2 regions of the Clostridium bornimense genome follow, and region 2 is predicted to be linked to the other one. Evidence: predicted binding sites of a transcription regulator. Region 2 holds the regulator's gene; the other holds the start of a gene.
The links. Region 2 encodes HrcA, which represses chaperone genes, less so after heat shock. Its sites were predicted from a motif close to TGTTAGCACTCNNNNNNNNNGAGTGCTAACA; they were not measured.
Positions count from the first base shown of each region.

Region 1: the regulator HrcA is predicted to act here: its motif matches at 2,755-2,785, upstream of CM240_RS13430 (Hsp20/alpha crystallin family protein).

Region 1 covers NZ_HG917869.1:17,696-25,483, reverse strand. Annotated here, with positions in the region: partial or broken gene CM240_RS13440 (serine hydrolase domain-containing protein) at 419-775, opposite strand; gene CM240_RS13435 (ABC transporter ATP-binding protein) at 933-2,564, opposite strand; gene CM240_RS13430 (Hsp20/alpha crystallin family protein) at 2,991-3,431, shown strand; gene hsp18 (heat shock protein Hsp18) at 3,461-3,901, shown strand; gene CM240_RS13420 (DUF4177 domain-containing protein) at 4,116-4,310, opposite strand; gene CM240_RS13415 (sialidase family protein) at 4,871-6,214, shown strand; gene CM240_RS13410 (DUF4177 domain-containing protein) at 6,515-6,709, opposite strand; gene CM240_RS13405 (GNAT family N-acetyltransferase) at 6,855-7,316, opposite strand; gene CM240_RS13400 (class I SAM-dependent methyltransferase) at 7,399-7,788, opposite strand, start outside.
Region 2 covers NZ_HG917868.1:1,629,019-1,636,806, reverse strand. Annotated here, with positions in the region: gene hemW (radical SAM family heme chaperone HemW) at 1-1,000, shown strand, start outside; gene hrcA (heat-inducible transcriptional repressor HrcA) at 1,176-2,210, shown strand; gene grpE (nucleotide exchange factor GrpE) at 2,245-2,850, shown strand; gene dnaK (molecular chaperone DnaK) at 2,879-4,717, shown strand; gene dnaJ (molecular chaperone DnaJ) at 4,792-5,928, shown strand; gene prmA (50S ribosomal protein L11 methyltransferase) at 6,111-7,067, shown strand; gene CM240_RS07300 (16S rRNA (uracil(1498)-N(3))-methyltransferase) at 7,083-7,788, shown strand, end outside.

The DNA.
Region 1 (7,788 bases), on a different replicon from region 2:
AATATTTATTCAATACTGATCCCTTCTTGATAAATAATTATATATATCAACACGATTCTTTTTTAGCAAAGATTTGATGTCTAAACTTGAATGTTTAATGTTAAGTATTAAACGAGATTCATTATTTGATTAATTTATTATTAAGTGTCCCCCGAGGACACTTTTTGTAGTTATCACAGCTAAAAAATATAATAAAAAGGATAGCAAACATGGGGTTCTTGCTATCCTCAATACTGATTTTTTAAAAAAGGGTTTATGAAAAAAACATTAAAAGTATTAACTACTTTATACTTCTAATATATATTTTTGTCATGGCATAATTGTGTCATCTTTGAGAACTTTATATGAATTTATTTTGTTTTAACTCCTAAATATTGTTGAATTTCAAAAGCTAAATCCCATATATGCAAATCTTTCATCATTTTCCGGGCTCAAAATTCGGTTCTCTATATATAAAATCACGAAGAAAATCACCTAGTTCTCTAACAGAATAATTAGGCTTATATTTCCATATATCTTCATAAGATTCCCCTGCTTCTTCATCAGCATCATCACCTATACCTGATGTATGAGTTAATAAATGATATATTGTAACATCTTTAGATATCTTTGTATCTTTTAAATCTAAAATATCTAATACATTATCATCTAAACTTATAAGTTTTTTATCTATTAATTGAAATACACTTACCGCCGTAAATAACTTTGTTATTGATGCAGTATCAAATCTCGTTGAAAGCGAATTCTCAATCATAAATCCTCTATGAGCATAACCGCATTTATGTGAAAATACTTAGTTTTCCCCCTTTTTTACTAAAACTACACCTGAAAAATTATCTTTTTCTGAAGCCTTTTTAAACAACTCTCTAATTTTTCAATATTCATATTGTCGCCCCCGCAATTCTTATACTATTACCTAAATTAGTTATTTTTTAACTAAGAATAATTTCCTTATTGCATATTGTTTCAATTTCATTATTATGAGAAACAGCAATTAAAGTAATACCATTTTCTTTTAAATATATATCAATATTTCTTATCAAACTTTTCTCTGTTGTCTTATCTAAAGCACTTGTCGCTTCGTCTAACACTAATACACTTGGTTTTCTAAGTAAAATTCTCGCTAGGGCGATTCTTTGCTTTTGTCCACCAGACAAATTAGAGCCTCCTTCTAATATTTCATAATCTATACCTTTTTCCTCAATAAGATTATCAATACAAGCTACCTTTGCAACTTTTGCAATTTCATCATCAGTAAAATTATCTCCTAAAAGCAAATTTTCTTTTAATGTTCCCTCAAAAATAAATGGCTCTTGAGTCATCATTAAAATATTATCGTATAAGCTACTTTCCTTAACCTTCGATATATCCTTATCATTAATAGTAATTTCTCCATTACTAATATCATAAAAATTCATAATCAACTTTAATAATGTACTTTTACCTTTTCCACTCTCGCCTTTAATAAAGATTCTATCTTCCTTTTCTATTTTATACTTAAAATTCTCTAAAATAGTTTTGTCACTCCACGAAAACTTCTCAATATTAATATCAATTTTTTCTACATCGCAATTAAATTCTTCTTTTTTATCATTATCTTCAGCATCAAATATAAAGTCATAAACTCTATCTGCTGCACCAAGAGCTTGCTTAGATCCTTGATAATAATCAGTAAGATTTGCTATAGGCTCTACTAAACTTGCTAAATAAGTATAAAAAGCTATCAATGTTCCTATTGTAATTTCCTTATTGTAAGCAAAATATGCTCCTAAAATTAAAATCATTACTGGCAAAAAAATAGTCATAATTTCATTTATCGCTGCTACAGTTACTTGAAGATTTATTACTGTTTTTATCTTAGAATAATATCTTTTATTTACAGCATTATCAAATTTTTTAGAAAAATATTCTTCTTTTTGTAATGTTTTTATATTTACAATACCATTGACATTTTCTATCAATAATTGTTGCATATCTGCAAATGCTTTTCTTTCATCTCTATATGCATCTCTCATATTCTTATTTACTTTAACAAGTAATAAATAATATATTGGCAATATAATAAGAACTATCAATGCTAATTTAATATTAAATGAAAATAATACAATCATAACAATAGCAATTTTAAATAAGTTAAGTATAAACATTAGTACCTCAATCCCTGCACTTTCTGCTATAGAACTTCCATCATTTAATACTCTTGATGCAATGTCCCCTGTTGTATTACTATCAAAAAACTTTATCGGTTTTCTTATCATACTTTTATACATCTTATATCTCATATTATTAATTAATTTACTACCAAAATAATGCCATCTTTTTACTTGATATAATTCAGATATAAAGGTGAAAATACCCCAAAATAGTATCTTATAAAATACTTTAACTAAATCTTTAAAAGGGATACTATTATTAATTCCATCTACTAATCCTTGTACTTGGTAAACTAGAAATGTATTTGCTATTACTGATATTGAGCATATAAAAAATAAAAATACCTGCTCTTTTCTAAGATCTTTAAATATTTTTAGAAGCTCACTATATTTTACATTATTTTTCTTCATTAAACCTTTCCCTCCAAATAACTAACTTTTTCTATAAATTATACTATTTTTTATATTATCTTACAAAATATTTATATATATTTTTTTATTGCAAAACTTCATGTATGCCTTACCTTCACTATATTTCATATTCTTATTAGTTTTATTAAGTATAAAGATATTAATGTGAATATTAGTAATATTCCAAAATTGTTAGCACTCTCATTGAGTGAGTGCTAAAAACGAAGATATTCAAAGTATTTTTAAGATTTGTTGCATTATTTTTTCAACCCATTCTCTCATGAATCAATTTTATTTTTAATAAATCATAATGGATTTTGATTATATTTTCCCATAATTCTATAATATAGACATAAAGAAAAAACAAAACAATAAATAAACAAAATAAATTAAATCCAACAAAGATTTTAGAAGGAGGTCTTTTATATGTTCGGATTAATACCTTTTAACACAAAATCTATCGATAACAAAGGAGATGAATTCGGAAATTTAATATCAGACTTCTTTAATGATGACTTCTTTACACCATTTTATAAAGAAGCTAACACCTTTAAAGCTGATATTAAAGAAACAGAAAATGAATACCTAGTAGAGGCTGAATTACCCGGAGTAAAGAAAGAAGATATTTCTCTAGAGTACAAGGATAACAATCTAATTATCTCTGCAAAAAGAAATGAGACTATTAATGAAGAAAAAGATAACTATGTAAGAAAAGAACGTCATTATGGTGACTTCTCAAGAGCTTTCTATGTTGAGGATATTAAAGAAGATTCTATCTCAGCTAAGTTTGAAAATGGTGAACTTATTGTTACATTACCAAAGCTTCCAAAGCCAGAGGAAAAAATAACAAAAATTAATATTCAATAATTTTATAAAAAAATAAGGAGGTCTTTTATATGTTTGGATTAATACCTTTTAGAAGTAATAAAAATTTAAGTAGGGGAGACACATTTGAAAATTTCATATCAGATTTCTTCAATGATGATTTCTTTGCACCATTTGGTGCAAGTTCTGGTGGCTTTAATGCTGATATTAAGGAAACAGACAATGAATACTTAGTCATTGCTGAATTACCTGGTGTAAAAAAGGAAGATATCTCTCTAGAATATAATAATAATCAACTAGTTATCTCTGCAAAGAGAGATGAATTTATAAATGAAGAAAAAGATAACTATATAAGAAGAGAACGCCATTATGGCAACTTCTCAAGAGCTTTCTATGTAGATAATGTAAATAAAGACGATATCTTAGCTAAATTCGAAAATGGAGAATTAAAAATAGTATTACCTAAACTTCAAAAAACTTCTCCATCTTCAAATAGGATAGAAATACAATAACTCCCTTATAAAAAAGGGGAGGGGCACTTATTTTCAAATAAAATGCCCCTCTCTTTTCTATTTATAACTTTCTACCACTACTTAAGTAGAACAGATACTAATATAACTTTATACTACAACATAACAACACTTAAGTAGAATAGATTCATATATATGCTTAAGCCTTACTTTCAACATCATAATTATGAAAATATTTTGTGTTCCCCGAGGACACCTAATTCTCTTCATTTTTCTCCATAAAAACTATAATAGTATTATTACTATTAAAAATACTTTTCTTTTCAGTAATTTTAATATCTTTAATTCTCCATCCATCTTCTGCAAATTTATTTAATTCATCTTCAAATTTATCTTGTGATACATATGGATATGATCCAATATTCCATTGCAAAATTTTATACTTAACCATAATTTCCTCCAAACACCCTTTGTACCTTTTATTTTACATATATATTATTTTTTTGTCAAATAGCTTCATTTCTCTCTTTTCTCTATGTATTGTATTAATTTAGAATCTCTATACATAATATTCTACAAATTTCTTCTACTACTTCATTTATAGTTATTAGTACTATTACAATCACCTTAATCATACTTAATCTATGTGATATTACAAAATTTATAATTGTTCCTCTAAATCACTTAAATAAATAGAATTTCATAATATCGCAAATTTACACTTGTATTTTTATTGATTTTATTGAAAATATAGTTAATAATAAAGTATATAATTAACTTAAAAGAAAGGATTTTTATATGCAAAACAATACAAAATCACTTTTAAAGTCTTTTTCATCTAAGCTTATTTTTGTTATATTATACTTTTTTACATTACACTTTTTATATAAATTAATACATGCAAATATGCTTACAGTAATTATTTATTTCATCCTCTTTTTAACTTGCTTTGTATCCATATTATCTTATATATCAATTTACTTTTTCATACAATATAAAAACAATACATTTTTGAAAAGAAAAAAATCACAAAATAGCACATCATTTAAAATATTAAGATACTCTTATTTATCTATAATAATAGTAATAACATTAATCTTTGGATATAAAACCTTTATATTTGATAGTAAGTTTGAACCACATATTTTAAGAAAATTATTTCATCCAGAAAAAAATATAACAATTACCCTAAGTAGTGATAATATTTATACTGATGAATTTCAAAATATAATTCATGATATTTCTGACGAAGTTACCTTACCTAAAGAATTATATGTCTCTGGTGATTTTAAAGTTTTTTTTAATCACGATGGAACTATTACCTCAATTAATGCTTTACTATACGGAAAAAATAAAAATGGTACTACTGATAGTTTTTTTATTGACTATAACTATAATGAAGGAAAGAAACTTTCTTTAACACTAAATAAAGATGTAAAACCACAATATGATGAAAAATTTAGTATAGATCCTCTAATTAATTATCTTAGTTTATTACCACTAAAATACGCAACTAGTAATTGTGATGCAAATACATTTGCAATATCTTATTCTGGAGAGAAAACATTAGCTGCTAACGCAAAAGGAATTGTATACATAGATTCAAATGGAACTACAAAAGAACCTACTAATTCATATACATCATCAGTAACTGGTTACACTATTTCATTATTTGTTCCAAATCAACAAACAGTTACTAATTCCCTTAAGTACATTATTACTGATAATTTAGATGCAGTTGATGGTGAAATAACCACATCTATATATCGTTCTGACTTATCCAATATTGGAAAACAAATTGCTAAAACATTAGATGATGGTAGCGTTGAATTTAAATTAGATGATACAATTACATACACATTAAAATGTACTAAAGATTCTATAAATCCATCTTCTTTTGATACTGAAAAAACTTATACTCTGTATAAATATAATAAAAATACTAATGAATCTATCGTTTTAAATGATGCTATTTCATCTAATGTAAAAAATATTAATTTAACTTTTATAAATGAAAATATTGGATTCTTATCACCATCCTGTGAAGTAGCTAATCCAACATGGATATTACTAAGAACAGAAGACGGTGGAAAAACATTTGAAAAAGTTACTTTCGAAAATCAACTTATAGAATCAATAACTCAGAATTCTCAAGGTGTAAGCCATATACAGATAAGTACGCCTTATGAGCAAAACGGAATCCTATATTTAAGACTTCAATCTTGTGGAAATGCATATAAAGATGGACATTACTCTTTATGCAAATCAGAAGACAATGGTAAAACATGGTCATTTGTAAAAACTGTTCGTTACTTTTCTAGCAACGAAGATAATAACTTTAATGGCGTAGGCTGATTTATAAAACTTACTTTTAGTAATGCCATTTAATCATCTTCTCCTTATATTTTAATCTATACTACATATTTTATTGTTTGCATATACTCAATAGAAATTGGATGGTAACTTACTTTTTAGTGTACCTCCTTTTCTATTTATAACTTTCTACCACTACTTAAGTAGAACAGATACTAATATGACTTTATACTACAACATAACAAAACTTAAGTAGAACAGCATTATATATATGCTTAAACCTTACTTTCAACCTACATATACATCATAATTAAGAAAATTTTTTGTGTTCCCCGGGGACACCTAATCCTCTTCATTTTTCTCCATAAAAACTATAATAGTACTATTTGTATTAAAAATGCTTCTTCTTTCAGCAGTTTTAATATTTTTAATTTCCCATCCATCTTTTGCAAATTTATTTAATTCATCTTCAAAATTATCTTGTGATACATATGGATATGATCCAATATTCCATTGCAAAATTTTATACTTAACCATAATTCCTTCCACACCCCTAATAACTTTTATTTATTGTCAATTTTTTATTTATTTCTTAACCTAATCTATTGTATTACTAAAAGATCCTTATTCCCCTTTTATATAGCAACACTTAAGTAGAACAGATTCATATATATACCTAAGACTAAATTTTCATAATCATAATTAAACAAGGATTTGATTCATCCCACAATGTAGGAAAACATTCCAACTCTCTAAATCCTAAACTTTTATAAAATTTTCTTGTTTTTTTATAATATATATCTGGATTTGATTCGTCTAATGTCTTTACTTGCAAAAATTCATATCCATTTATTTTACACCATTTATAACATTCCTTGAATAGAGCAGTACCAATACCTTTTCTATGATATTCTACATCTACTCCTATAACATAAATCTCTGCTGTATACTTACTTGTAATTTTTACTGCGATAAATCCAATATAATTATCTTCATCATATACAGTCCAAAATGGCATACTGCTACTTTCTTCGATATATTCCTTAGTAGATTCTGGAATTCCGAACCACTGAGGTAGGCTTTCTAATATCTTTTTTGATATTTTCCTTTTTAAACTTTTATCTTCTACTAATTTAATATTCATATTTTATCTTCTTCCTATCAAATTGTATTTTGTGTTCCCCCGGGACACTTATTCACACTTTAAAATTTTATCTTTCATCCAACTATCTTATCTTTCTTAATAAAACATGATTGAAAAAAGATATATTAATAAACTCTTCAATATCTGAAACTTTCATTTCAATTTCAAACATCTTGTCTTGCCATGATTTTTCATTTTTTATTTCATTATTCTGTTGTAACGCCCAAAACGTTCTAACACCACGAATTTTCTCTATAATAATATTCTTATTACCTATCCACTCTTTAATATCATCTATGTCATAATAATTTATTTCTCCAAAAGAATATACATTAATTTTCCCACCATTAAGAAGAGATATTGCTTCATCTACATTATTTTCAAAAACAACTTTTTGCATAATTCTACCTGCATGATTATGCTTCACTATTGACAATACACCGTTGGGCTTAAGTATCCTATAAAATTCATC
Region 2 (7,788 bases):
AGAAGCTAAATCGAGGGCAAAAGATACTTATGACACTATATTTATAGGTGGAGGCACACCAACCCATTTAAGTGAAAGGCAAATAGAAAAATTAGGTGATATTATAAGTAATATTAAGATGTCAAATAATTGCGAATTTACTATGGAAGGAAATCCAGGAACACTTACAAAAGAAAAGTTATGTATGATGAAGGATATTGGGGTAAATAGGCTTTCTATGGGATTACAAAGTACAAATAATGACTTGTTAAAATTTATAGGAAGAATACATAAGTATGAGGATTTTTTAAAAAATTATAATGATGCTAGAGAAGTAGGGTTTGAAAATATAAATGCAGATTTAATGTTTGGTCTACCAGGACAATCATTACAGGAATATAAAAAGTCTATAAAGTCTTTAATTGATTTAGGATTAGACCATATATCAGCATATTCTTTAATAATAGAAGAAGGAACAAAATTTTATGAATTATATAATAATGATAAGTTAAAGTTACCTGATGAAGAGGTAGAAAGAGATATGTATCGTATTACATTAGAGGAATTAGAGAAAGGAGGATATCATCAATATGAAATTTCGAATTTTTCAAAAGAAAAAAAGGAATGTAAACATAATATCGTTTATTGGACATTAAATAATTATATTGGGATAGGATCTTCTGCAGCATCATATTGTTCTCATAAAAGATTAAAAAATGTTAATAATATAGGTGAATATATAGATAGGATAAATAAAAAAGGCAATGCAATAGAAGAAGTAATAGAAAATTCTATAAAAGATGATATGGAAGAGTTCGTATTTATGGGATTAAGGATGATAAAAGGGATATCAATAGAGGAATTTTATAAAAGATATAATAAGAGAATAGAAGATATATATGGTGATGTCATTAATAAATATACTAATATGGATCTGCTTAAAATTGCTTGTGGTAATATGTTCTTGACTAAAAGGGGAATAGAAGTATCAAACTATATAATGAGTGATTTTATATTATAAATTACTTGCATATGAAAAATGGAGAATATAGTATCTAATTTAATCTAAATGATTTTTTTAAGTATAGAGGGTAAATTATGAGGTAAAAATCAATATTGACAATAATATTCCAAAGTGGTATTTTATAGACAAGATGTTAGCACTCAATTATAATGAGTGCTAATAAGAGGTGATAATGATGGAAATGGATGAAAGGAAAATTAGGATACTTCAAGCTATTGTTGATGACTATATAAGTACTGGGGAGCCAGTGGGTTCTAGAACAATTGCAAAAAAGTATAATTTAGGTGTTAGTCCTGCTACAATAAGAAATGAGATGTCAGACTTAGAAGAAATGGGGTATTTAGTACAGCTTCATACATCTTCAGGAAGAATTCCTTCCGATAAAGGATATAGATTATATGTTGACAGACTTATGATGCCATCAATAATCACACCTCAAGAAGAAAATTTAATTCATAGTGTTTTGAATCAAAGTATCTATGATTTAAGTAAGATAATTAAGTCATCAACAGAGTTATTATCTCATATGACAAAACTTACTTGTGTAGTTAAAACACCATCATTAAATAAAAGCTATCTTAAATCATTACAAATAGTATATGTAGATAAGCTTAAGTTACTTTTAGTTATGGTCAGCGACTCTGGAATCGTAAAAAATGCAATGATTAGAGTTGATGAAGAGGTGGATATTAACGCAGTAAATTCAATAAATGCTATATTAAATTCATTTCTTCAAGGTGTAGATTTAAAGTCTATAGATCATCAAGTTATTGTGGAACTTAAAAGTTCTTTTGCAGGCAATGAAAAAATATTTGATTCATTAATGAATCAAATTATTAATGAAATGAAAGATGATTATGATTCTGAAATTTACGTTGAAGGAATACAAAATTTATTTTCTATGCCTGAGTATAAAGATATTGATAAAGTTAAAAATATGTTCAACTTATTAGAAGATACCAAAAATGTAAATAGCCTATTGAAAGCTGAGAGCGATTTTAATATTGTTATCGGTGAAGAAAACAAAATAATAGGAGCAAAAGAATGTTCTGTTATAAAGGCTACTTACAAACTAGGTGATAGACCACTTGGTACCATAGGACTTATTGGACCAACAAGAATTCCATATGCAAGAATAGTATCTATATTAACATCTTTTGTTAATGAATTAAATAGAACTATAACTAAAAGATTAGGTGAAGAGTAGAGAGGTGATGTAATTGACAACTAATAATGAGGAAATGAAAGAAGAAATGAAAGATTCAAGTTGTGCAGAAGAATCGATAAATGAGGAATGCACTAACAATTGTGAAGAAAATATAGAATCTGATAATGTTGAAAATAATTCAGAAGAGGAATCTAAAGTAATTAATGAAGAAGATTACTATAAAGTAAAATATACTAAAGAAGCTGAAAATAGTAAAAAGCTTTCAAAGGAAGTAGAAGCCCTTCGTGATAAGCTTATGAGATTAGATAAAGAATATGAAAATCATAGAAATAGATCAGCTAAGGAAAAAGAAGAAATTTATGATAATGCTGTTGTAGATACTCTTAAAGAGATTGTACCAGCAATAGATAACTTAGAAAGAGCTGTATCAGCTGTTGGCGATGAAAGTTCTCTTAGAACTGGAGTTGAAATGACATTAAAAAGTTTGCTAGATTCATTAGCAAAACTTGGTGTAGAAGAAATATCTACAGAAGAAGGATTTGATCCAAATGTTCATCAAGCAATAATGCATATACAAGATGATTCTTTTGGAGAAAATGAAGTTGTAGAAGTATTCCAAAAAGGATACAAGAAAGAATCTAAAGTTTTAAGATATAGTATGGTAAAAGTAGCAAATTAATTGCAAAATAAAATTGGAGGTAATTATAATGTCAAAAGTAATAGGTATTGATTTAGGAACAACAAATTCATGTGTTGCAGTAATGGAAGGAGGAGATCCAGTAGTTATAGCAAACTCTGAAGGAGCTAGAACTACACCATCAGTAGTATCTTTCCAAAAAGATGGAGAAAGATTAGTAGGGCAAGTTGCAAAAAGACAAGCAATTACAAACCCAGATAAAACAATAATTTCAATTAAAAGACATATGGGTACAGACCATAAAACTAATATAGATGGTAAAGATTACACACCACAAGAAATATCAGCAATGATTTTACAAAAATTAAAGGCCGATGCTGAAAGTTATTTAGGAGAAAAAGTTACTCAAGCAGTAATAACAGTTCCAGCATACTTTAATGATGCAGAAAGACAAGCAACAAAGGATGCAGGTAAGATTGCAGGGCTTGAAGTATTAAGAATAATAAATGAACCAACAGCAGCATCTTTAGCATATGGATTAGATAAGCAAGATGATAGTCATACAATTTTAGTATATGACTTAGGTGGAGGTACTTTCGACGTATCTATTCTAGAACTTGGTGATGGATTATTCCAAGTTAAATCAACAAACGGAGATACTAAGCTAGGAGGAGATGATTTTGATGAAAAAATCATGAACTACTTAGCAGATAATTTCCAAAAAGAATATGGAATTGATTTAAGAAATGACCAAATGGCACTTCAAAGATTAAAGGAAGCAGCTGAAAAAGCTAAGATAGAATTATCTTCTTCACAAAGCACAAATATTAATCTTCCATTTATTACTGCTGATGCAACAGGTCCAAAACATATAAATGAAGATTTAACAAGAGCTAAGTTCAACGAATTAACAAGAGATTTAGTTGAAAGAAGCTTAACTCCAATGAAGAAAGCATTAGAAGATGCTAAAATGACAATTGGTGATATAGATAAAGTAATTTTAGTTGGTGGATCAACTAGAATACCAGCAGTAGTAGAAGCTGTTAAAAACTTTACAGGAAAAGAACCATCAAAGGGAGTTAACCCAGATGAAGCTGTTGCAGTTGGTGCTGCAATTCAAGCTGGTGTATTAACTGGTGATGTTAAAGATATCTTACTATTAGATGTAACACCATTAACATTAGGAATTGAAACAATGGGTGGAATTGCGACTCCATTAATAGAAAGAAATACACCAATCCCAGCTAAGAAGAGTCAAGTATTCTCAACTGCTGTAGATAATCAACCATCAGTTGAAATTAATATAGTTCAAGGTGAAAGACAAATGGCTGTAGATAACAAGTCACTTGGTAGATTCACATTATCAGGAATAGCTCCAGCTCCAAGAGGAATTCCTCAAATAGAAGTAACATTTGATATCGATGCAAATGGTATAGTTAATGTTTCAGCTAAGGATAAAGGAACTGGTAAGGAAGCTAATATAACTATCACTGCTTCAACTAATCTTTCTGATGAAGAAATAGATAAGGCTGTAAAAGAAGCTGAACAATTTGCAGAAGCTGATAAGAATAGAAAAGAAGCTATAGAAGTTAAAAATAATGCTGACAACTTAGTATATCAAATGGAAAAATCATTAACAGATCTTGGTGATAAAATTTCTGAAGATGAAAAAGCTAAAGTAACTGCTAAAATTGAAGAGTTAAAGAAAGTTAAAGATGGCGATGATATAGAAGCTATTAAGAAAGCACAAGAAGAATTAACTCAAGAATTCTATGCAATATCTCAAAAGATGTATGCTGAAGCAAATCCACAAGGTGCAGAAGGTGCTACTGGTGCAGGAGATGCTGCTGGTGCAGGAAGCGCTGATGATAATGTTGTAGATGCAGACTTTAAAGTAGATGATAAATAGTATATAATATAGAAGTCAAATGTTAAAGGGAAGGGTTTTACCCCTCCCTTAATTTAAGTAGGGTGGTGAAGAAATTGGCAAATAAGGATTATTATGAAGTGCTTGGTGTATCAAGAGATGCTTCTCAAGATGAAATAAAAAAGGCTTTTAAAAAGCTTGCTATAAAATATCACCCAGATAAAAATCAAGGTAACAAAGAAGCTGAAGAAAAATTTAAAGAAATAAATGAAGCGTTTCAAGTATTATCTGATCCAGAAAAGAGACAAAGATATGATCAATTTGGAAGCGCAGATGGTGCTGGATTTGATGGATTTGGTGGATTTGGCGGCTTTAGTAGCGGTGGCGGTTTTGATTTTGATTTAGGTGATATATTTGGAGACTTCTTCGGCGGTGGTGGAAGAAGTAAGAGAAGAAATGGTCCAGAAAGAGGATCAGATTTAGAAGTAACAATCAATTTGACTTTTGAAGAAGCAGTTTTCGGTTGTAAAAAAGAAATAAAAATTGTTAGAAATGAAAGCTGTGAAACTTGTAATGGTACAGGTGCTAAAAGTGGAAGCGGTAAAGAAACATGTTCTAAATGTGGAGGAACAGGTCAAATTAAAATTCAAAGAAATACACCACTTGGAACTTTTGTTCAAACAGGAACATGTGATACTTGCGGTGGTAAAGGAACAATTATTAAAGATCCATGCTCACATTGTGGAGGAACAGGTATTGAAAGAAGACAAAGAAGCATTACATTAGATATACCAGCAGGAGTAGATAATGATAATGTAATTCCACTTAGAGGACAAGGAAACCATGGTACTAATGGCGGACCAGCTGGAGATGTATATGTAAGAATCAGAGTTACTCCAAGTTCAGTATTTAGAAGAGAAGGTTCTGATATATATATAGAACAACATATTTCAATTGGAAAAGCTATATTAGGTGCTGAAGTTAAAGTTCCTACTATTGATGGAGATGTTAAGTATGATGTTCCAGCAGGAACACAATCAGGAACAACCTTTAGACTTAAAGGAAAAGGTGTAAGCAAAGTTAATACTTCTTATAGAGGAGATCAGTATGTTAAAATTATAGTTGATATTCCTAAGAAGTTAAATGAAGCTCAACATGAAGCAATTGAAATGTTTATGGAAGCATCAGGGGAATCTCTTGATGGAGTTCATACAAAGAAGTTTAAAAGTAGATTATTTGGTAAAAAGAAATAATATAGTTTGTGAGGATGTTGCATGATAAGTTAACTTACTGTGACATTCTCTTTTTATTATCTCTTTTATTGTTAAATTATAATAAAGTGTGTTAATATATAACTTGCATCAATGATTTATATTAAAAAAGTATGAATTTTATTATAGAAAAGCATAATTAAAGATTAGGAAAAGGTGATTATATGAACAAAGATTGGATAGAGATAACAATTATAACTTCTTCAGAAGCGGTAGAAGCAGTGCAAGGAATTTTATATACAACGGATGTAAAAGGTGTATCAGTGGTAGATAGTGAAGATTTAGAATTTAAAAAGAAACATCCTGGTGATTGGGATTATTTTGATGAAGAAATTTTAAATATAAAAGAGGGTGCCGTTGTAAAGGGGTATTATGTAGAAGAAGAAAATATTGAGGAGATAGTAGAATATATAAAAGAAAAAGTAGACAATTTAGGTGAATTCGGTATAGATAAAGGAGAAGGCACAATATTTGTTAGTAAAGTTTCAGAGGAAGATTGGGCAAATAATTGGAAAAAATATTATAAACCAACTAAAGTTGGTGCAAGATTAGTAGTAAAGCCATTATGGGAAGACTATGAAAAAAAATCTCATGAATTAATAATAGAATTAGATCCAGGTATGGCTTTTGGTACAGGTACTCATGAAACAACTAGAATGTGTCTTCAAGGATTAGAAAGATATGTTGGGGAAGATACAACAGTATTTGACATTGGTACTGGATCAGGTATTCTTGCAATTGGTGCAGCAATGCTTGGTGCAAAAAAGGCTGTTGGTGTCGACTTAGATCCAGTAGCTGTAGATTCAGCGAAAGAGAATGTAGCTTTAAATAAATTGTCAGATAATATTGAAATACTACATGGAGATTTAATGGAAGTGGTAGAAGGAAAAGCAGATATTGTAGTAGCAAATATAATTGCAGATGTAATCAAGTTCCTTACACCGATGGTAAAAGATTATATTGTGGATGATGGTTATTTTATTTCTTCTGGTATAATAAAAGATAAAAAAGATGAAGTTATTGAAGTATTAATTAAAAATGGATTTGAACCTATGGAAATAAATAATCAAGGTGAGTGGATTTGCATAATTGCAAAGAAGCATAAGATGATAACAAAGTAATCAAGGAGTTTATATATGCATAAGTTTTTTGTAGATAGTTCTAATATTATAGGCAATAATGTAAATATAATAGGTGATGATGTAAAGCATATTTATAAAGTTTTACGTCTCTCAGTAGGAGATATTGTTGCAATAAATGATTGTAATGGTAATGAATTTCTTGGAGAATTAGAAGAAATAAATAAAAAAGAAGTAAAAGTAAAAATTTTAGAAGAGCTTGAAACTAGTAATGAGCCACCTATAAAAATATCTTTATATCAAGGAATGCCTAAAGGGAGTAAGATGGACCTTATAGTACAAAAAGGAACTGAGCTTGGAATATCAAAGTTTCAACCTATTATTACAAAAAGAGTTGATGTAGCTTTCGAAGAATATAAAAAACTCGATAGACTTAGAAGAATAATATTAGAAGCATGTAAGCAAAGTAAGAGAAGTATTATTCCAACTATAAATGAGCCAATTAATTTTGAAAATACAAAAGAAGAGTTAAAACAGTATGATTTAATAGTAGTACCTTATGAAAGAGCTGATGATTATGGAATAAAATCTCTTTGTATGAATATTAAAAGGGAAGATATAAAGAATATAGCCATTGTTATTGGACCAGAAGGTGGATTTGAAGAAGATGAAATAGAAGAGTTGAAAAATATTGGCGCTGAGATAGTTACTTTAGGAAAAAGAATATTAAGAACTGAGACAGCAGGGTTTGTAGCAACATCAT